2 regions of the Shinella sp. WSC3-e genome follow, and region 1 is predicted to be linked to the other one. Evidence: predicted binding sites of a transcription regulator. Region 1 holds the regulator's gene; the other holds the start of a gene.

Region 1 (10,009 bases):
GTACTCACCCTTGGCATTGGCGTTGCCGATGCGGCCGATGAGGTCGAGCGCCTTGCGTCCGTCGATCGCCATCAGGCCGCCGTTGCAATAGGTGATGGCGCGCTCGGCCTCGCTCGCGTCCTTCTGCTCGCGGATCGCCAGCAGTTCGCCGTTCTCCACGATCAGCCGGCCGTACCCGGTCGGGTCCGCCGCCTCGAAACCGATGACGACGACATCCGCGCCGCCGGCAAGGCCGGCACGGGCGGCCGTGAGCGGCGCCTCGGTGACGAGCGGCGTATCGCCGAAGATGACGAGCACGTCGTCATAGCCCTTCGCGATGGCCTCGCGCGCGGCCAGCACGGCATGGGCGGTGCCGAGCCGTTCGGTCTGGATGTGCACCGAGCTCGTCACCGCGGGGTTCTGCGCCGCCGCCTCGACCTTGTCGGCATCGCGGCCGAGCACCAGCGCGATATCGGAAATGCCGGCAGCGGCCAGCGCATCGACCACATGGGCGATCATCGGCCGGCCGGCCACGGGATGCAGCACCTTCGAGCGGGAGGACTTCATCCGGGTGCTTTCGCCGGCGGCCAGGATGACGGCCAGGCAGTTGCGCTTCGTTGCAATCATGAGAATCCTCGTTCACCCGAAATCGACGCCGTTCCTTAGCAAAAACGGGGCGGAGGAGACAAAGGGATTCCGCGGATGAGCGACAAAGGCCGCCCGCCCGTTCATGAGGAGAGCTTCTCCACCCGGGCCGAAGCAGGAGGATTTCTCAGCTGGCGCTGCTGCGCAGGCGGCTTTCCGTCAGAAGCCCGCTCTCGTCGAGGATCGGATAGGCGACCGAGACGAGGTGGGCGTTGACGCGCTTCAGGTCGCGCAGCATGTCGAGATGCAGCGAACTCGTCTGGAGGCTGTCGAGCCGCCCGTCGCGCAGGCGCGCCAGATGCTTTTCGGACGACTGCTTCTCCATCCGCCGCACATCCACCTTCACCTCGACGAGCTGGCGCGCCAGCCCCTCGTCGCGCGTGACGAAGATCGTCTGGGCGATGCGCAGGTTCTCGATCGTCAGGTTGAAGAGGTTGGCGAGTTCCTTGTAGCCGTCGTCGGAGAATTTCAGGCCGTTGGTGATCTTCTTGCGCACCTGCTCCTGCAGGCCCTTCTCGATGATGTCGCCGACATGTTCGAGGTTGATCGCATAGTCGATGATGACGATGGAGCGCGCCGCGCTTTCGCCGGTGATGCCCTGCCGGCCAAGGCGCGAGAGGTAGATCTTCACCTCCTGCTGCAGGGCGTCGACCTGCCGCTCCAGTTCGCCGACATCCTTCAGCGGCGCCAGGTTGTTGTCGTTGAACGCCCGCATCGTGCGGATCAGCATGGATTCGATGATGTCGCCGATGCGCAGGACCTCGCGCGTTGCGCCGGACAGCGCCACGACCGGGTTCGAAAGCGCGGAATCGTCGAGATATTTCGGCCCCGTCTCCGGCTGCTTTTCTTCCGGCACGAGCTTTTCCATCAGCTTGGAAAGCGGGCCGGACAGCGGCCAGAGGACGAGCGCCACCACAAGGTTGAACGCAAGGTGCACGTCGACGGGAAGCTTCGTGGCCGGGAGCGGCAGGAGGGCCAGCAGCTCGGCGACCTGCCCCGCGAAGGGCAGCACGGCAAGGCAGCCGACCCCGCGCACGAGGAGGTTTCCGAGCGTGACGCGGCGGGCCGAGGCGGCCGCCTTCAAGGTGGCGATGACCGGCGGCACGGCGCCCCCGAGATTGGCGCCGAGCACCAGGATGACCGTCAGGGCCGGCGACAGGATGCCCATCGCCGTCAGCGAGATGATGAGCACGACGACGGCAAGGCTGGAAGACGAGATGATGGCAAGGACCGTCGAGAAGGCGAGCGCCACGGGCCAGGCGCCGTCGAGCAGCGTCAGGAAGGCGCCGAGCGCCGGAGACTGGCGCATCGGCTCGGTCGCAAGGCTGAGCAGGTGCAGCGACAAGAGCATCAGGCCGATGCCGACCAGGGCGGAGCCGAGGCCCTGCCGGGCGGTGGAACTGCTCGATTTGTAGAAGACGATGCCGATCAGGATGACGAGCGGGGAAATCGATTCGATGCCCGTCGCCACCAGCCAGGCCGTGACGGCCGTGCCGACATTGGCGCCGAGCAGCACGATCTGCGCCATGCGCGCCCTGACGAGGTTGCGCTCGACGAAGGAGGCGATCATCAGCGCCGTCGCCGTCGAGCTCTGCAGCGCGACGGTGGCGACGAAACCGGCGAAGAAGGAGCGGAACGGCCCGCGCGTGCCGAGCGCCAGGCCCGAGCGCAGCCGCACGCCGAAGGCGCGCGTCATGCCGTCCTTCACCTGCGCCAGGCCGAAGAGCAGCAGCGCAACCGCGCCGAAAAGATTGATCATGACGATCGTGGATTCCACGTTCTGCCCTCCTTCCGGCCGGTGGAAACGGGACTCACCGGCCTGATCGCGCATCCGAGCACGAAGTTTCGTATCGTGATAGGCCATTCTGGCGGTATTCCGTCAATAATTTCAGAAAACTTTTGTTTGCCGGCAAAATAAATCGGCACCGCCCCGCCCATTTGCGCCGGACCCGGTTTTCCCACGCATCGTGCGCGCCGGGCGGACTTCAATTCCCGCGAACTTTCCGTTAAGAGACGATCTCCGGCCGCATGGCCGCCGTGATTGAGGAAATTTAGACGATGCTCGAAGCCCTGAGACGCGCCTCCCATACTTGGGTGGCAAAAGCCCTGCTGATCGTTCTGGTCGGTTCCTTCGCTGTCTGGGGCGTTTCGAGCTCTCTTATCACCGGCACGGCCAATTCCGTCGTCACGGTCGGCGATGTCAGCGTCTCGCCGACGGACTTCCGCCTGGCCTACGAGCGCCAGGTCGCGACCATGTCGCAGCGCTTCGGCATGCGGCTGAACGCCGAGCAGGCCCGCGCCTTCGGCATCGAGAATCAGGTTTTCGCCGAGCTCGTCGCGGGCGCCGCGCTCGACCAGCTGTCGCGCGACATGAACCTCGGCCTTTCCGAAGGCCGCCTCGCCCAGCTGATCGCCGACGACCCGGCCTTCCGCGGCGTCAACGGCCAGTTCGACCGCATGGCCTTCTCCGCAGTGCTGCGCAATGCCGGCCTCAGGGAGAACGACTACATCAACAACCGCAGCCAGGTGGCGATCCGCGCGCAGGTCGTCGAGGCGGTTTCCGACGGCTACAAGGCACCGGACGTGCTGACGGCGGCGCTGCGCCAGTATCGCAACGAGGCGCGCACCGTCGATTATCTCATCCTGAGCAATGCCAATATCGACCCCGTCAAGGCACCGGGCGACGACGTGCTCGCCCCCTGGTTCGAGGAGAACAAGGCCAAGTACCGCGCGCCGGAATACCGCAAGGTCGTCTATGTCTCGCTCGAGCCGAAGGACATTGTCGACACGGCCGCGATCACCGACGAGGCGCTGCGGGCCGACTATGAGAAGAACAAGGAAAAATACCGCACGCCGGCCACCCGCACGATCGAGCAACTGACCTTCGCCGACCGCGCCAGCGCGGACGCCGCCGCCGCCAAGCTCGCCTCCGGCACGACCTTCGACGCCATCGTCGCCGAACAGGGCAAGACGGCCGCCGACGTCCTGCTCGGCGATTTCACCGAGGCGAACGTCCCGGACCAGAAGTTCGCCGCTCCCGCCTTCGCCGTCGCCGAGAACGGCGGCACGACGCCGGTCATCGACGGCACGTTCGGCCCGATCATCCTGCGCGTGACGAACATCCGCCCGGAAAACGTCAAGACCTTCGACGAGGTGAAGGAGGAGCTGCGCAGCGAGCTGGCGCTGAGCGAGGCCGCCGACGGCATCCTCGCCGTGCATGATCGGCTGGAAGACGCGCGCGCCGAGGGCCTCAGCCTTGCGGAAGCGGCCGCCAGGAACAACCTCAAGGCCGTGACGCTCGACGCCGTCGACGCCCAGGGCAACGACCAGAAGGGCGAGGAGATCGACGGCCTGCCCGAAAAGGCCACCCTTCTCGGCGAGGTCTTCAAGACGGATGTCGGCACGGAAACGCAGCCGATCAATGTCGGCCGCGAGGGCTATGCCTGGTTCGAGGTGCTCGACGTGATCCCGGACCGCGACCGCACGCTCGACGAAGTGCGCGAACGCGCGGTTGCCGACTGGACCGCCGAGCAGCAGCGCCAGACGCTCGCCAAGAAGGCGGAGGAGCTGGCCGAGCGCGTGCGCAAGGGCGGCGACCTTGCCGCCATCGCCGGCGAGCTCGGCATGGCCGTGGAGAACAAGACGGGCCTCAACCGCGGCGCCCAGGATCCGGTGCTGAGCCCGGCAGCCGTCGCCGCAGCCTTCGCCGGTCCCGTCGGCCATGTCGCCAACACGCCGGGCGTCGACGGCGAGGGCCAGATCCTGCTGAAGGTGACGGACGTGAACGCCGAGACCGCCACCGACGCGCTTTCAGGCGACGAGCAGCAGATCGCCGCCGTCGCGCGCGCCAGCGGCGACGACATCCTCGACCAGATGGTGAGCGCCCTGCAGGCCTCCTACGGCGTCTCGATCAACCGCACGCTCGCCGAGCAGAGCATCGCGCGATAGGGAGACGGGAACCGCATGTCCGACCTGAAACCCTATATCGCCAAGGTCGCCGGGGGCGCGACGCTGGATCGCGAGGACGCCCGCGGCGCCTTCGAGATCATCATGTCCGGCGCCGCCACGCCCTCGCAGATCGGCGGCTTCCTGATGGCGCTGCGCGTGCGCGGCGAGACCGTCGACGAGATCTACGGCGCGGTCGGCTCGATGCGCGCCCGCATGCTGCCGGTCGATGTTCCCGCCGACGCGATCGACATCGTCGGCACGGGCGGCGACGGCGCGGGCACCTACAACATCTCGACGCTCGCGGCGATCATCGTCGCGGGCGCCGGCGTTCCGGTCGCCAAGCACGGCAACCGGGCGCTGAGCTCGAAGTCGGGCACGGCGGACGCCCTCTCCTGCCTCGGCGTCAAGCTGGACATCGGCCCCGCGGAAATCGCGCGCTGCGTGCACGATGCCGGCCTCGGCTTTATGTTCGCGCAGCTGCATCATCCCGCCATGAAGCATGTCGGCCCGTCGCGCGTCGAACTCGGCACGCGCACGATCTTCAACCTGCTCGGCCCGCTCTCCAATCCCGGCAGCGTCAAGCGCCAGCTGCTCGGCGTCTTCTCGCCGCACTGGCTGCTGCCGATCGCCGAGGTGATGCGCGACCTGGGCTCGGAAAGCATCTGGGTCGTTCATGGCGAGGGCCTCGACGAGATCACCACGACGGGCACCACCCGGGTCGCCGCCCTCGAAAATGGAAAGATCCGCACCTTCGAGCTGACGCCTGCCGATTTCGGCCTGCCCCAGGTTGCGCTCGACGACCTGCGCGGCGGCGACGGCGCGCACAATGCCGCCGCCCTCCTCTCCGTGCTCGGCGGCGCGCACATGCCCTACCGGGACATTTCGCTCGCCAATGCCGCCGCCTCGCTGGTCGTCGCCGGCAAGGCGGAAACGCTGAAGGACGGCATGCGGCTTGCCGTCGAAGCGCTGGAAAGCGGCCGCGCCCGCACCGTGCTGGAACGCCTTGTCGCGGTTTCCAACGAAGGCAAGGCGGAGTAGGATTGTCCATGACCGATATCCTGAAAAAGATCGAGGCCTACAAGCTGGAGGAGATCGCCGCCGCCAAGGCGCGCGTTTCCCCCGCCGAGCTTCGCGCCCGCATCCGCGACCAGGAGCCGCCGCGCGGCTTCTTCGCCAGCCTCAAGGCGAAGAAGGCCGGGGGCCGCTTCGGCCTCATCGCCGAGATCAAGAAGGCAAGTCCCTCCAAGGGCCTCATCCGGCCGGATTTCGATCCGCCGGCGCTGGCGAAGGCCTACGAGGCCGGCGGTGCCGCCTGCCTTTCCGTGCTCACGGACACGCCGAGCTTCCAGGGCGCGCCGGAATTCCTGACGGCGGCGCGTGCGGCCTGTGGCCTGCCGGCGCTGCGCAAGGATTTCATGTTCGACAGCTACCAGGTGCTGGAGGCGCGCGCCTGGGGCGCGGACTGCATCCTCCTCATCATGGCCTCGCTCGGCGACGACGACGCGAAGAGGCTGGAGGACGCCGCCTTCTCGCTCGGCATGGACGTGCTGATCGAGGTGCACGACGCGCCGGAAATGGAGCGCGCGCTGAAGCTCAAGTCCAAGCTCGTCGGCATCAACAACCGCAACCTGCGCACCTTCGAGGTGGATCTCGCCGTGTCGGAAAAGCTCGCCGGCATGGTGCCCGAGGACCGGCTGCTGGTCGGCGAGAGCGGCATCTTCACCCATGCGGATTGCGAACGGCTCGGCAAGGCCGGCATCTCCACCTTCCTCGTCGGCGAGAGCCTGATGCGCAAGGACGACGTGGCGGCCGCGACGCGCGAGCTCCTGACCGGCTCCGCCGGCATGCTGGCGGCGGAATGATGGCGGTCGCGCAATGACGGGCGAGGCCCGCACGCTCACCCATATCGACGCCGCCGGGCAAGCCAGCATGGTGGATGTCGGCGACAAGGCCGAGACGGTGCGCGTTGCAAGAGCCGAAGGCTTCGTCCGCATGGCGCCGGCGACGCTGGAGCTCATCCTTAGCGGCAATGCCAAGAAGGGCGACGTGATCGGCACGGCGCGCCTTGCCGGCATCATGGCCGCCAAGCAGACCGCGAGCCTCATCCCGCTCTGCCATCCGTTGATGCTGACCAAGGTGGCCGTGGAGGTCTTCGAGGACCGCGCCCTGCCGGGCCTGCGCGTCGAGGCGATGGCCAAGCTCACCGGCCGCACCGGCGTCGAGATGGAAGCGCTCACCGCCGTCAGCGTCGCCTGCCTCACCATCTACGACATGGCCAAGGCCGCTGACCGCGAAATGGAGATAAGCGGCATCCGCCTCGTCGAAAAATCCGGCGGACGCTCCGGCGACTACCGGCGCGGAGACGCCGGCTGATGTCCCTCCTCAGCGTCGCGGACGCCCTCGACCGCCTGCTTTCCGCCGCCCGGCCGACGCGGCGGACGGAGACGGTTGGGCTGCACGAGGCCGACGGCCGCGTGCTCGCCGAAGACATCGCCGCACGGCTGACGCAGCCGCCCTTCGACAATTCCGCCATGGACGGCTATGCGGTGCGCCATGCGGACATCGCCGTGCTCGGCTCCGTCCTGTCGGTCGTCGGCCTCTCCTCGGCCGGCCATGCCTTCGAGGGCATCGCGGCGCCCGGCGAGGCGGTGCGCATCTTCACCGGCGCCCCGCTGCCGGCCTTCGCCGATACCGTTCTGCTGCAGGAAGATGCCGCGGTGCTGGAAGACGGCCGCATCCGCACCACCTTCCTCACCCCGAAGGGCCGCCACATCCGTCCCCGCGGCCAGGATTTCTCCGAGGGCGAGGTCGTCCTGAAGGCCGGCGACGTGCTCGATGCCGGCCGGCTGACCGTGGCGGCGGCGATGAACCACCCCGTCTTGCCGGTCTATGCCCGCCCCCGCATCGCCCTGCTCGCCACCGGCGACGAGCTCGTGCCGCCCGGCACGCCGCCCGGCGCCAGCCAGATCATCGCCTCCAACACCTACGGCGTCGCCGCCCTCGCCCGGGAGGCCGGCGCGGAGGTGATCGACCTCGGCATCGTTCGCGACGACAGGCAGGCGCTGCTGGAGGCCGTTCGCCACGCGCTGACGCAGGATATCGACGTGCTCGTCACGCTCGGCGGCGCCTCCGTCGGGGATTTCGACCTCGTGCAGCCCGTGCTCGGCGAGGCGGGCATGGAACTCGATTTCTGGCGCATCGCCATGCGCCCGGGAAAACCCCTGATGGTCGGCCGCCTCGGCGCGGTCCAGGTGGTGGGCCTGCCCGGCAATCCCGTTTCGAGCCTCGTCTGCTCGCATCTCTTCCTCGCTCCCCTCGTGCGCCGTCTCGCCCGCCTGCCGGCGAAAGACCGGCAACATCCGGCCGTCGCCGCCGTGCCGCTCAAGGAGAACGACCACCGGCAGGACTATGTCCGCGCGCGCATCGCCCGCGGCCCCGCCGGCGAACTGCTCGTCACGCCCCTCGACAAGCAGGATTCCTCGATGATGAAGGCGTTCGCCGTCTCCGAAGGCCTGCTCGTCCGCCCGCCCCACGCCCCGGCGGCCCCGGCGGGCACGCCCTGCACGGTTCTTCTGCTGCGCGAACCTGCCGCCTGAACAGTACTATTATTGTTTCAGCAACCCCTTGCGGAACACATATGGAACAGATAGTGTCTGTTCTGGATTTGTTTCACACGATTCTCGGTGGAGGGGCCATGCTCACGCGCAAACAACAGGAACTTCTCCTGTTCATTCATGAACGGATGAAGGAGTCCGGCATTCCCCCCTCCTTCGACGAGATGAAGGATGCGCTGGATCTCGCCTCCAAGTCCGGCATCCACCGCCTCATCACGGCGCTGGAGGAGCGCGGCTTCATCCGGCGCCTGCCCAACCGGGCCCGCGCGCTGGAGGTGATCAAGCTTCCCGAGGCCTATACCCAGAGCCTGCAGCCGCGCCGCGGCTTTTCGCCGGCGGTCATCGAGGGCAGCCGCGGCAAGCAGGCCCCGGCCGCCGCCCCGCCGCAGCGCACGCCGATCGCGGAGATCCCGTCTTCCGTCTCCGTACCGGTCATGGGCCGCATCGCCGCCGGCGTGCCGATCTCCGCCATCCAGAACAACACGCATGACATCACCGTGCCGGCCGAGATGATCGGCAACGGTGAGCACTATGCGCTGGAGGTCAAGGGCGACTCGATGATCGAGGCCGGCATTCTCGACGGCGACACGGTCATCATCCGCAATGCCAGCAGCGCCAATCCCGGTGAAATCATCGTGGCGCTTGTCGACGACGAGGAGGCGACCTTGAAGCGCTTCCGCCGCAAGGGCGCGTCCATCGCGCTCGAAGCGGCAAACCCAGCCTACGAGACCCGCATCTTCGGGCCGGACCGCGTGAAGATCCAGGGCAAGCTGGTCGGCCTCATCCGCCGCTACAACTGATCCTTCGGAAGATCGAAGGTGCCGGTGCGCCAGTCATAGGTGCGATGGCGGGACCACGGCCGGGCTAAGCTTTCGACGGCCGGCGTGATGTCGGCCCCGGAGAGAGCGCCGGATGCGCCTTCAGGATCCGGCCGGATCTCGAGGGCGCCGGTTCGCCTCAGATGACGCGCCGTCACCAGGCGGGCGCCCGAACGGCAGACCTCCAGCCGGAGGGCAAAGGGAACGACGACGAGATCGGCGGCGTCGCAGGCCGTGCCCAGGAAGGCGACGTCGTCCAGGGTGACGATCCGCCAGCCGCTCGGCGAGACGGCGGCGCAGAATGCCTTTGCCTCGCAAACGAAATTGTCGCCCTCTCTCGCCGCCGTGAAAGCCGCGGCCATGGCGTCCCTCGCCTTTTGCCGGTCGGCCTTGCGCCGGGGCCGTTTCCGGTCTCCGGTTGCACCGGAGGGCTCGCCCGCGTCCTCGATAGTCAATCCCGCGCTCCGGCGGATGTCCGGTTTTGCAAGATCGCCGAGCCGGAGGGCGCGCCGCCACTGCGCATAGATGAAGTCCGGCGGCCGCGCACGGTTCGTCGCGACGGTTTCGCCATGAAGGATGGCGACGAGGCGGCCGTCCTCCGACACCAGCGCCTCCGGCGCATCGCGTCCGGCCGGCCAGCAGGCGATGGCGAGGCCGAGGCCGACAAGCAACGTTCCCGCATGGCGCAGCCGCGTGCGCAGGATGCAGACAAGGCCGCCGCCGAGGCCGACCAGAAGGAAGGCGGCGGGCGCAATGCGGCCGGTGACGATCTCGCCCTTCCAGTTCGCGACCCATGTCGAAAGGGCGATCATCCACTCGATGCCCTTGCCCATGATCGCGAAGGGCACCGCATCGAGGCCAAGGGGCATCAAGAGCACGGCGACGAGACCGAAGGGCATGACGACGGCGCTGATGACGGGCATGGCGAGCAGGTTGCCGGCCAGCCCGTAGGCCGGGATGCGGTGGAAGTGGCCGATGGAATAGATCAGGGTCGAGAACCCGCCG
Region 2 (10,009 bases), 1.8 Mb from region 1:
AGGTAACCGCAGAACGTGTCGCCCGCACCCACCGTGTCGACGGGCTCGATCTTGAGGCCGGCGGCGCGGAAAATCTCGTTCCTGCGGATCGCGACGACGCCGTCGGCGCCGAGCGTGACGATGATCGTCTGGCCGCTGCCCGCATGCAGCGTGCGCATGGTCGTCTCGCGTGCCTCGTCAGAGAGTTCGCCCTTGCCGACAAAGAGGTCGAATTCCGTCTCGTTGGCGACGAGGATGTCGGCCATCGCGCCGAGACGACGGGCATCGGCGCTGAAGGGCGCGATGTTGACGATCGAGATGACGCCCTTCTGCTTGGCGCTGACGAGCGCGGCCTCGATGGCGGCATTGGGAATTTCGAACTGCAGCATCAGGTAATCGCCGCGCGTCATGCCGCCGACGGTGCGCTTCGCATCCTCCTCGCTGACGGTGCCGTTGGCGCCCGGCACGACGACGATGACGTTCTCGCCTTCGTCGTCCACGAGGATATGGGCCGTGCCGGTCGCCTCGGCGGCGGAGCGCACGCCGTTGAGATCGACGGCGGCGTCGGCGAGCAGCGCCAGCGCCTGGCTGCCCAGTCGGTCGTCGCCGACGGCGCCGGCCATGCGCACGATCGCGCCGGCGCGGCGGGCGGCGAGCGCCTGGTTGGCGCCCTTGCCGCCGGCGGCGGTGGTGAAGCTGCTGCCCATCACCGTCTCGCCCGGCTTCGGCAGGCGTTCTGGCGTGGCGATGAGGTCCATGTTGATGGAGCCGAAGACGGTGATCATGAGAGGTGCCCCTTGTCGTTTCCGCCGGACACTGCCCGAGGCGGTCAGTCCTCGTCAACCACCCTCAGCCGAAGCTGCCCCGTCCGGGTCTCGACGGCCGTCTCCGCAGGCGCGGAAAGCGCCGATGCCGTCTCGAATTCCATGTCCCCGATGCGCGCGCCACGCCGGGTGAGCTTCTCCGTCGAGGTCAGGATGAGGTCGACATCCTTCTGCGCGGCGGTGAAATGGCCGGAAAGCTTGCGCACCCGGTCGTCGAGCCGCGTCAGGTCGTCCATCAGCCGGGCGACCTCGCCCTGGATGACATGGGCCTGCTCGCGCATGCGCTGGTCCTTCAGAAGCGCCTGCAGCACCTGCACGGAGAGCATGAGCAGCGACGGCGAAACGATGACGATGCGCGCCCGGTGCGCCCGCTGCACGATGGCCTCGAAATTCTCGTGGATGCTGGCGAAGATCGATTCGGAGGGCACGAAGAGGAAGGCGGTGTCCTGCGTCTCGCCGGCGAGAAGATATTTTTCGGCGATATCGCGGATATGGGTCTCCATGTCGCGGCGGAACTGCTGTGCCGCGAGCTTGGCGGCCTCGGGGGAGCGCCCGTCCGACAGCGCATTCCACGCCTCCAGCGGGAATTTCGCATCGACGACGAGAGGCGGCTGGCCGTTCGGCATGCGGATCGTGCAGTCGGGCCTGACGCCGTTGGAAAGCTGCGCCTGGAACTGGTAGGCGCCGGGCGGCATGGCGTCGGCGATGATCGTCTCCATGCGCGACTGGCCGAAGGCGCCGCGCGTCTGCTTGTTTGAGAGGATCGCCTGGAGGCCGACCACGTCCTTCGCCAGCGACTGGATGTTGCTCTGCGCATTGTCGATCACGGCAAGCCGTTCCTGCAGGCGGCGGAGGTTCTCGTGCGTCGAGCGGGTCTGCTCGGAGATCGACTGGCCGATCCGCTGCGTCAGGCCGTCGAGCCGGGCATTGATCGCCTGGTTCGTCTCCGATTGCTTCGCGCCGAAGACGTCGGCCATGGCGGCGACGCGTCCCTGCATTTCCGTCTGTGCCTTCAGGAGTTCGGCAAAGCGCAGCTCCGCCATCGCCGCCGCCTCGCGCTGGCGCGCCTGGCTGCGGCGGGCCGAAAGCAGGCCGAAGACGGCGATCAGCACGGCGGCGAGCAGCACGAGCGCCGGGCCGGGGCCGCCGAGCCGGGCAAGGAGGGAGGCGAGCAGCATGTCAAAGGTCGGATCGATCATGCCGCGACCATAACACGGATTGCGGCGGAAACCAGATCATAACGTGAACGGATGCGCAGGACATGCTACGCTGGCGACGGTCGAAGCCGATTGAAAGCGTCAAAAAACCGCGCTAAGGAGGCGAGATGACCATCAAGCCGCTGATTATCCTTCCCGATCCGATCCTCCGCCAGGTTTCGAAGCCCATCGAGACCGTCGACAGCGAGGTGAAGGCACTCGCCGACGACATGCTGGAAACCATGTACGATGCGCCGGGCATCGGCCTTGCCGCGATCCAGATCGGCGTCGCGCGCCGCATGCTGGTGCTCGACGTCTCGAAGGAGGGCGAGGACAAGAAGCCGCTCGTCTTCATCAATCCGGAAGTCGTCTCCGCCTCGGATGCCCGCTCGGTCTATGAGGAGGGCTGCCTGTCGATCCCGGATTATTATGCCGAGGTCGAGCGCCCCGCCGCCATCACCGTCAAGCATCTCGACCGCGACGGCAAGGAGCAGCTGACGGAGGCCGACGGCCTGCTGGCGACCTGCCTGCAGCACGAGATCGATCACCTCAACGGCGTGCTGTTCATCGACCATATTTCCAAGCTGAAGCGCGAAATGGTGATCCGCAAGTTCACCAAGGCGGCGAAGCTGCGCGGCAGCAAGGCGCTCTGAGGCGACAACCAGGCGCTTGCCGCCCAGGCTTTGTTTCATGCAATTCCGGCCGCAAAGCCGCTTCGCGCTTTTGCTGGAACCGCTTTCCTGGAGGCTGACCGATGGCCCTTCGCATCATCTTCATGGGCACGCCGGATTTCTCCGTGCCGACGCTTGAGGCGCTGGCGGAGGCCGGCCACGAGATCGTCGCCGTCTATTCGCAGCCGCCGCGCCCGGCCGGCCGCCGCGGCCTCGAACTGGTGAAGTCGCCGGTGCACCAGGCGGCCGAAAGGCTCGGGCTTCCCGTCTTCACCCCGCTCAATTTCCGCGAGGAGGCCGACCGCGCGGCCTTTCGCGCGCTGAAGGCGGATGTCGCCGTCGTCGTCGCCTACGGCCTCCTGCTGCCGGAGGCGATCCTTACCGGCACCCGGCTCGGCTGCTACAACGGTCATGCCTCGCTGCTGCCGCGCTGGCGCGGTGCAGCGCCCATCCAGCGGGCGATCATGGCGGGGGACGCGGAAACCGGCATGATGGTCATGCAGATGGAGAAGGGCCTCGACACCGGCCCGGTCGCGCTGACCCATCGCGTGGCGATAAGCGACACCATGACGGCCGGTGAGCTGCACGATACGCTGATGCAGGCGGGCGGCGCCCTGATGGTGGAAGCCATGGCGAATCTCGAAGCCGGCGATCTGCCGCTGACCCCGCAGGCAGAGGAGGGCGTGCTCTACGCGGCCAAGATCGACAAGGCCGAGACCCGCGTCGATTTTTCCCGTCCCGCCGGCGACGTGCACAACCATATCCGCGGCCTCTCGCCCTTCCCCGGCGCCTGGTTCGAGCTGCCGGTCGGCGGCAAGCCGGAGCGGGTGAAGGTTCTGGCGAGCGCGCCGTCCGGTGAAACCACGGCGAAAGCCGCCGGCACGGTTCTCGACGACCGGCTCACGGTCGCCTGCGGTGACGGCGGGGCCGTCCGGCTCGTGCGCCTGCAGAAGGCGGGCGGCAAGCCGCTCGACGCGGCCGATTTCCTGCGCGGCACGCCCGTCGCGGCCGGCCAGGTCATCGGCTGATGCCGCGCTACCGCCTCCGCATCGAATATGACGGCACGCCCTATGTCGGCTGGCAGCGGCAGGACAACGGGCACTCCGTGCAAGGCGCCATCGAGGCGGCCATCCTGTCGCTCACGGGCGAGACCGTCTCGATCCGCGGCGCGGGGCGCACGGATTCGGGCGTGCATGCCATGGGGCAGGTGGCCCATGCGGACCTTTCCCGGCTGTGGAAGGAGCACACGCTGCGCAACGCGCTCAACGCCCATCTCGGCATGGCCGGCGAGCGGATCGCGATCCTCGATGCGGCGGCGGTGCCCGACGATTTCGACGCCCGCTTCTCGGCGGTGAAGCGGCACTATCTCTACCGCATCATCTCGCGCCCAGCGCCGCTGGCGCTGGAGGCGAACCGGGCCTGGTTCGTCGCCAGGGCGCTCGACCACGAGGTGATGCATGCCGCCGGGCAGATGCTCGTCGGCAGGCACGACTTCACGACCTTCCGTGCCGCCCAGTGCCAGGCGAACAGCCCCGTGCGCACCATCGACCGACTGGATGTGACGCGCAGCGGCGACCTGATCGAGATGCGCGTCTCGGCACAGAGCTTCCTGCACAACCAGATCCGCTCCTTCGCCGGCACGCTGAAGCTGGCGGGCGAGGGCAAGTGGACACCGCAGGACGTGCGCGCGGCGCTGGAGGCGCGCGACCGCAAGGCCTGCGGCCCCGTGGCGCCGCCGGACGGGCTCTATTTCATGGCTGTCGACTACTAGGCGGCCCGGAGGGCGAAAGGCGCATCAGCCCGGCAACGTGCCGAGGAGCTGCTGCAATTGCTGCCCGACGATCATCGGCGGCAGCACGTAGATCGCCGTCATGGCCGAGGCGAGCAGCGTCTGTCTGCCGACGCACATCCACACGAGGCGGAACTGCAGCACGACGCTGGCGCCGAAGACCGCATAGAGCAGCAGGCCGGCAAAGGGCGCGCTCGTGGGCAGGACCAGCGTCAGCGCGAAGGGGATCGCCGCGGCATAGGCAAAGGGCACGGCGATCCAGTTGCTCGCCGTCACCACGGTCGCAACATGCTTGCCGTAGCCGAGCGGACGCGCGAGCGCCGCCAGAAGCACGAGCGGCAGCAGCCAGCCCGCCACGTCGATCACCAGGAGCTTGACGAAGAAGGAGAGGCCGGCCGGCGTTCCCGCCGGCATGCTGCCGAGAAAATACAGCCGCCAGGATGCCCAGATGACGGCAAAGGCGGGAAGGCACCAGGCGAAGGCCCAGAAGGAGCGGACAAGCCCGCGCATCGTCAGGTCCAGCCAGCCGAACCCCTCCTGCTTCTGCCGCACGAGCAGGAAGACGCCGGTGAGATAGTGCAGGACCTCGTCAAGCCCGGGCATCGCCGAACCAGCGCTGGAGGAAGGTCTCGTAGATCACGGTCAGCGTCTCGAGATCGGCGATCGCCACCCGCTCGTCGACCATGTGCATGGTCTGCCCGACGAGGCCGAACTCCACGACCGGGCAGTAGTCCTTGATGAAGCGGGCATCGGAGGTGCCCCCGGTCGTCGACAGCTTTGGCGCGCGTCCGGTTACGGCTTCGACGGCGCCCGACAGCGAGGCGATCAGCCGGTCGTTGCGGGTGAGGAAGACGTGGCTCGGCCGCTCGGCCCAGGCGATGTCGTAGCGGAGCGGCGGGCGGCCCGGCCGCAGCCTTTCGTCGCGCGCGGCGGCATCGAGCCGGCGCACGATCTCGGCCATCACGGTCTCGGCCGTCCAGCTGTCGTTGAAGCGGATGTTGAAGCGGGCGATCGCCTGTGCCGGCACGACATTCGTCGCGGGGTTGCCGACATCGATCGTCGTTACCTCCAGATTCGATGGCTGGAAATTTTCCGTGCCGACGTCGAACGGCGGATGCATCAGGGCATCGGTAAGCGCGATCACGCCGCGCACGGCATTGTCGGCGAGGTGCGGATAGGCGGCATGGCCCTGCACGCCATGTACCGTGATCGTGCCGGAGACGGAGCCGCGCCGGCCGATCTTGATCATGTCGCCGAGCTGGTCCGGGTTCGTCGGCTCGCCGACGAGGCAGGCATCCCAGCGTTCGCCGCGCTCTGCGGCCCATTGCAGCAGCTTGATCGTGCCGTTGACGGCCGGGCCTTCCTCGTCGCCGGTGATGAGGAAGGAGAGCGAACCCTCCGGCGGACCGTTCTTCGCGATCTGGCGCGCGACGGCCGCGACGAAGCAGGCGATGCCGCCCTTCATGTCGACCGCGCCGCGGCCGAACATCTCGCCGCCGGCGACCTCGGCGCCGAAGGGCGCATGCGTCCAGGCCGCCTCATTGCCGACGGGCACGACATCCGTGTGGCCGGCGAACATCAGGTGCGGCCCCTCGGTGCCGATGCGGGCATAGAGGTTCTCGATGTCGGGCATGCCGGGCTCGCGCGCCGTCATGCGCTCCACTGTGAAGCCGAGCGGCGCCAGCATGGCGGCGAGCGCCGTCAGCGCCCCGCCCTCGGCAGGGGTGACGGAGGGGCAGCGGATGAGTGTTGCAAGATTGGCGATCGGATCGGCGGAGGTCATGGACATGCGGTCACGGCACGAAAGGGAGGAAGGAGAATCGAGATTTAGCCGATCGGCCGTGCGCTGTCACGCGCGGCCGAAGCGCGCGCCTCTCAGTCTTTCGGGCGGTTGGGCAGGCGGCCGTAGTCGTTCGGCCCGTTCGTGCCCGGCCAGACCATGAAGGCGAAGAGCGCGAAGAAGGAGATGGCCGGGATGAACAGGCAGATGATCAGCGGCAGCGGCAGGTTCATGTCGTGCAGCCGCTTGACCGTCAGGAGGACGGAGGACACCGTGGAGACGAGCGCCACGCCGACGAAGACGAAGGACCAGAAGAGGAAGGAGGGATCCTCCTCCGGCACGATGATGATGCGGGCGAGCGCGGCCGAAAGCAGCATCAGCCAGAAGGCCCAGCCGAGCGCGAAGGGCACCCGGCTGACCCGGCCGGACCAGCCGAAGAAGAGCCAGGCGAGGCTCGGCCTCTGCTCTTCCACGACTGCCATGGCTCAATCCCGGAGCAGTTCGTTGATGCCGGTCTTCGAGCGGGTCTGCGCGTCGACACGCTTGACGATGACGGCGCAGTAGAGCCCCGGCGCCGGCAGGCCGTTCGGCATGGTCTTGTCCGACGGCATGGAGCCGGCGACGACGACGGAATAGGGCGGCACCTCGCCATAGGTCACCTCGCCTGTCGCACGGTCGACGATCTTGGTCGACTTGCCGATGAAGACGCCCATGCCGAGCACGGAGCCCTCGCGCACGATGCAGCCTTCGACGACTTCCGAGCGGGCGCCGATGAAGCAATTGTCCTCGATGATCGTCGGTCCGGCCTGCATCGGCTCCAGCACGCCGCCGATGCCGACGCCGCCGGAAAGATGCACATGCTTGCCGATCTGCGCGCAGGAGCCCACCGTCGCCCAGGTGTCGACCATCGTGCCCTCGCCGACATAGGCGCCGAGATTGACGAAGGAGGGCATCAGGATGGCGTTCGGCGCGATATAGGCCGAGCGGCGCACCACGCAGTTCGGCACGGCGCGGAAGCCGGCCTTCTCGAATTCGTTGACGCTCCAGCCGTCGAACTTGGAGGGCACCTTGTCCCACCAGGACGAGTCGCCCGGGCCGCCCTTGACGATCTCCATCGGGTTGAGGCGGAAGGACAGGAGAACGGCCTTCTTCAGCCACTGGTTCACCGTCCAGGTGCCGTCCTCGCCGCGCTGGGCGACGCGCACTTTTCCGCTGTCGAGCAGGTTGAGGGACGTCTCCACCGCATCGCGCACTTCGCCGCGCGTTCCGGTGTTGATGCCGTCCCGTTCCTCGAAGGCGCGCTCGATGGTGGCGGAAAGGGTGGCGAGGTCGGACAGGCTCATCGGAATTCCTTAAACTTCGAGGCTTATTTTCGATTGTCGGGATGCCGGAAGGTTGATTTCATCAATCTGCAAAATGCTCTAGAGCAAGTGCCGGAAAAGATGAAGCCCCTTTCCGGCAGATACTGTCGCACGGGCGCAATGGTAATCCCGTGGGGCCGGAAAGCGGGCCAGCAAGCAGGAAAATGACATGGCAAGACTGAAGAAGAAGAATCTGCGCCGCAAGGACGGCGTGTGGGATCCGTTGGCCGACAGCGCGCAGGACAAGCACCGCGCCGCCGTCGTGCCGCAGACGCCGCAGTCGGCCCATCCGGCCTACCGGCTTGCCTATGTCGACGACGATTTCCTCTGCCGCGAGGAGCTGCGCCCGGTGCGCCTGCAGCTGGAGCTTCTGAAAGTCGAGATGATGCTTGCCGAGCGCGGCATCAAGTCGACCGTCGTGATGTTCGGCGGCGCGCGCATTCCCGCCCCCGGCCAGGAGGCCTGGGCGGCGCGCAACGAGACGCAGCGCCTCAATCTCGAGGCCGCCTCGGTCTATTACGACGAGGCCCGCAAATTCGCGCGCAAGTGCTCGGAGAAGTCGGCGGAACTCGGCTTCAAGGAATATGTCGTCGTCACCGGCGGCGGGCCGGGCGTCATGGAGGCGGGCAACCGCGGGGCGGCCGATGTCGGCGCGCCGTCGATCGGCCTCAACATCGTGCTGCCGCACGAGCAGGCGCCGAACCCCTATGTGACGCCGGAGCTCAGCTTCAACTTCCACTATTTCGCCATCCGCAAGATGCATTTCCTGCTGCGCGCCAAGGCCGTGACGGTGTTTCCGGGCGGCTTCGGCACGCTCGACGAACTGTTCGAGACGGTGACGCTGATGCAGACGGGCCGCATGGCGCTGGTGCCGCTCATCCTGTTCGGCAAGGAATTCTGGCGCAGGATCATCGATTTCGACGCGCTTGCCGCCTTCGGGACGATCGCGCCCGGCGATGTCGAGCTGATGCAGTTCGTCGAGACGGCCGACGAGGCCTGGGACATCATCGTGAAGTTTTACGAGAAGCTGGAGGCCGAGCAGGCGGCAGCCGCGCTCGCTTGAGAGGCCTGGCCGGAATCGTGGCCGGGGCCTTCCGGTGCCGCTCCTCAATAAAACGCCCCGGCATCGACCGGGGCGTTCCGCATTCGACGCGGCGCTTACTTGTGGCGCCTGCCCATCTCGTCGGCGGTGATGAAGCCGTCGCCGTTCCTGTCGCGCTGCTTGAACATCGCGGCGGCGGCGGTTTCCATTTCCGCCTTGGTCAGCGTGCCGTTCTTGTCGGCATCCGCCCGCTCGAACATGCGGCCGCCCATGCGGTCGATCCGGGCTTCGCGCAGCGCCTCGCGGGCGGCCGCCTTCGCCTCGCCATCCGTCGCCTTCACTTCGCGGAAGGCCTTGCGGGCGTCTCGGAAGGCCTCGCGCCTGGCGTCGACTTCGGCCTTCGTCACCTCGCCGTTCTTGTCGGCGTCGAAGCGCTGGAAGGTTTCCGAGGCGCGCTGCAGCAGCTCCTCCTGCGAGACCTTGCCGTCGCTGTTGGCATCGAGGCGCTTCAGCATGCGCTCGTCCCGTTCCTCGCCACCCTTGCCGTGGTGACCCTTGCCCTTATGGGGGCGGGCATCGGCCGTGTCGATCGCGCCGTCCTTGTTGCTGTCGCGCCGTTCGAAGATCTTCTCCGCCGAGGCAAGCACTTCCGCTTCGGAAAGCGTGCCGTTCCTGTCGGTGTCGGCACGGTCGAACATGCGGCCGGCGCCCGGCAGCATGAAGGGGCCGGCGGCCCGCAACGCCTCGCGTGCCTTGTCCTTGTCTGCATCGGCGGCGTCACGCACGGCCTTGCGGGCATCGCGGAACGCGTCGTGGCGGGCCTTGATCTCGTCCTTCGTCACCTGGCCGTCGCCGTCGGCATCGAAGGTCTTGAAGGCGGCGGAGATGTTGGTCTTGAACTCGTCGAGCGAGACCTTGCCGTCCTTGTTCGCGTCGAGGCGCTCGATCATCGCGGCATGGCGCGGTCCGTGCCGGCCCTCGCCCTCGGCGAAGGCGGGGGCGGCGACGCCCGAAAGCAGAAGGCCGGCGGCGACGGCGCCGAGGAGAAGTTCCTTTTTAGCCATGGTCATTCCTTTCATCCATCATCGTCCCTTGGGGAGGCAGGATAGGGGGAATGCCGGCCGGCACCAGTTACAAATTGGTAATTCAAGCTTTTGACGGAAAAGGGTTTTTTCCGTGTCGGGAATGTGTCGGCTCTTGCCTAGAGCAGCGCGTTGAGGAAAGCCGTCAGGTTCGAGGTCGCATAATCGATATGCTTGTCGTCCTCCGTGCGTTTCTCCCAGGCATCGGTGAATTCGTGACCCTCGTCGCGCGGGGTGAGCAGCACGGTCTTCATGCCGAGCGTCTTCGGCACGATGAGGTTGCGC

Evidence for each region. The regulator LexA, encoded in region 1, represses DNA repair genes until DNA is damaged. The targets are predictions, from matches to a motif close to TGTTCNNNNTGTGTTCNG.
Region 2: the regulator LexA is predicted to act here: its motif matches at 2,035-2,052, upstream of AABF56_RS21010 (DNA recombination protein RmuC).

What each region holds. Positions count from the first base shown of each region.
Region 1 covers NZ_OZ000530.1:1,391,125-1,401,133, reverse strand. Annotated here, with positions in the region: gene glmU (bifunctional UDP-N-acetylglucosamine diphosphorylase/glucosamine-1-phosphate N-acetyltransferase GlmU) at 1-606, opposite strand, end outside; gene AABF56_RS07120 (Na/Pi cotransporter family protein) at 752-2,401, opposite strand; gene AABF56_RS07115 (peptidylprolyl isomerase) at 2,683-4,572, shown strand; gene trpD (anthranilate phosphoribosyltransferase) at 4,588-5,610, shown strand; gene trpC (indole-3-glycerol phosphate synthase TrpC) at 5,619-6,434, shown strand; gene moaC (cyclic pyranopterin monophosphate synthase MoaC) at 6,448-6,945, shown strand; gene AABF56_RS07095 (molybdopterin molybdotransferase MoeA) at 6,945-8,168, shown strand; gene lexA (transcriptional repressor LexA) at 8,267-8,986, shown strand; gene AABF56_RS07085 (ComEC/Rec2 family competence protein) at 8,977-10,009, opposite strand, start outside.
Region 2 covers NZ_OZ000530.1:4,284,319-4,294,327, forward strand. Annotated here, with positions in the region: gene AABF56_RS21005 (ribokinase) at 1-764, opposite strand, end outside; gene AABF56_RS21010 (DNA recombination protein RmuC) at 809-1,981, opposite strand; gene def (peptide deformylase) at 2,128-2,652, shown strand; gene fmt (methionyl-tRNA formyltransferase) at 2,754-3,698, shown strand; gene truA (tRNA pseudouridine(38-40) synthase TruA) at 3,698-4,441, shown strand; gene AABF56_RS21030 (hypothetical protein) at 4,466-5,062, opposite strand; gene dapE (succinyl-diaminopimelate desuccinylase) at 5,049-6,242, opposite strand; gene AABF56_RS21040 (DUF805 domain-containing protein) at 6,335-6,721, opposite strand; gene dapD (2,3,4,5-tetrahydropyridine-2,6-dicarboxylate N-succinyltransferase) at 6,725-7,582, opposite strand; gene AABF56_RS21050 (LOG family protein) at 7,770-8,663, shown strand; gene AABF56_RS21055 (EF-hand domain-containing protein) at 8,759-9,706, opposite strand; gene AABF56_RS21060 (pyrimidine 5'-nucleotidase) at 9,844-10,009, opposite strand, start outside.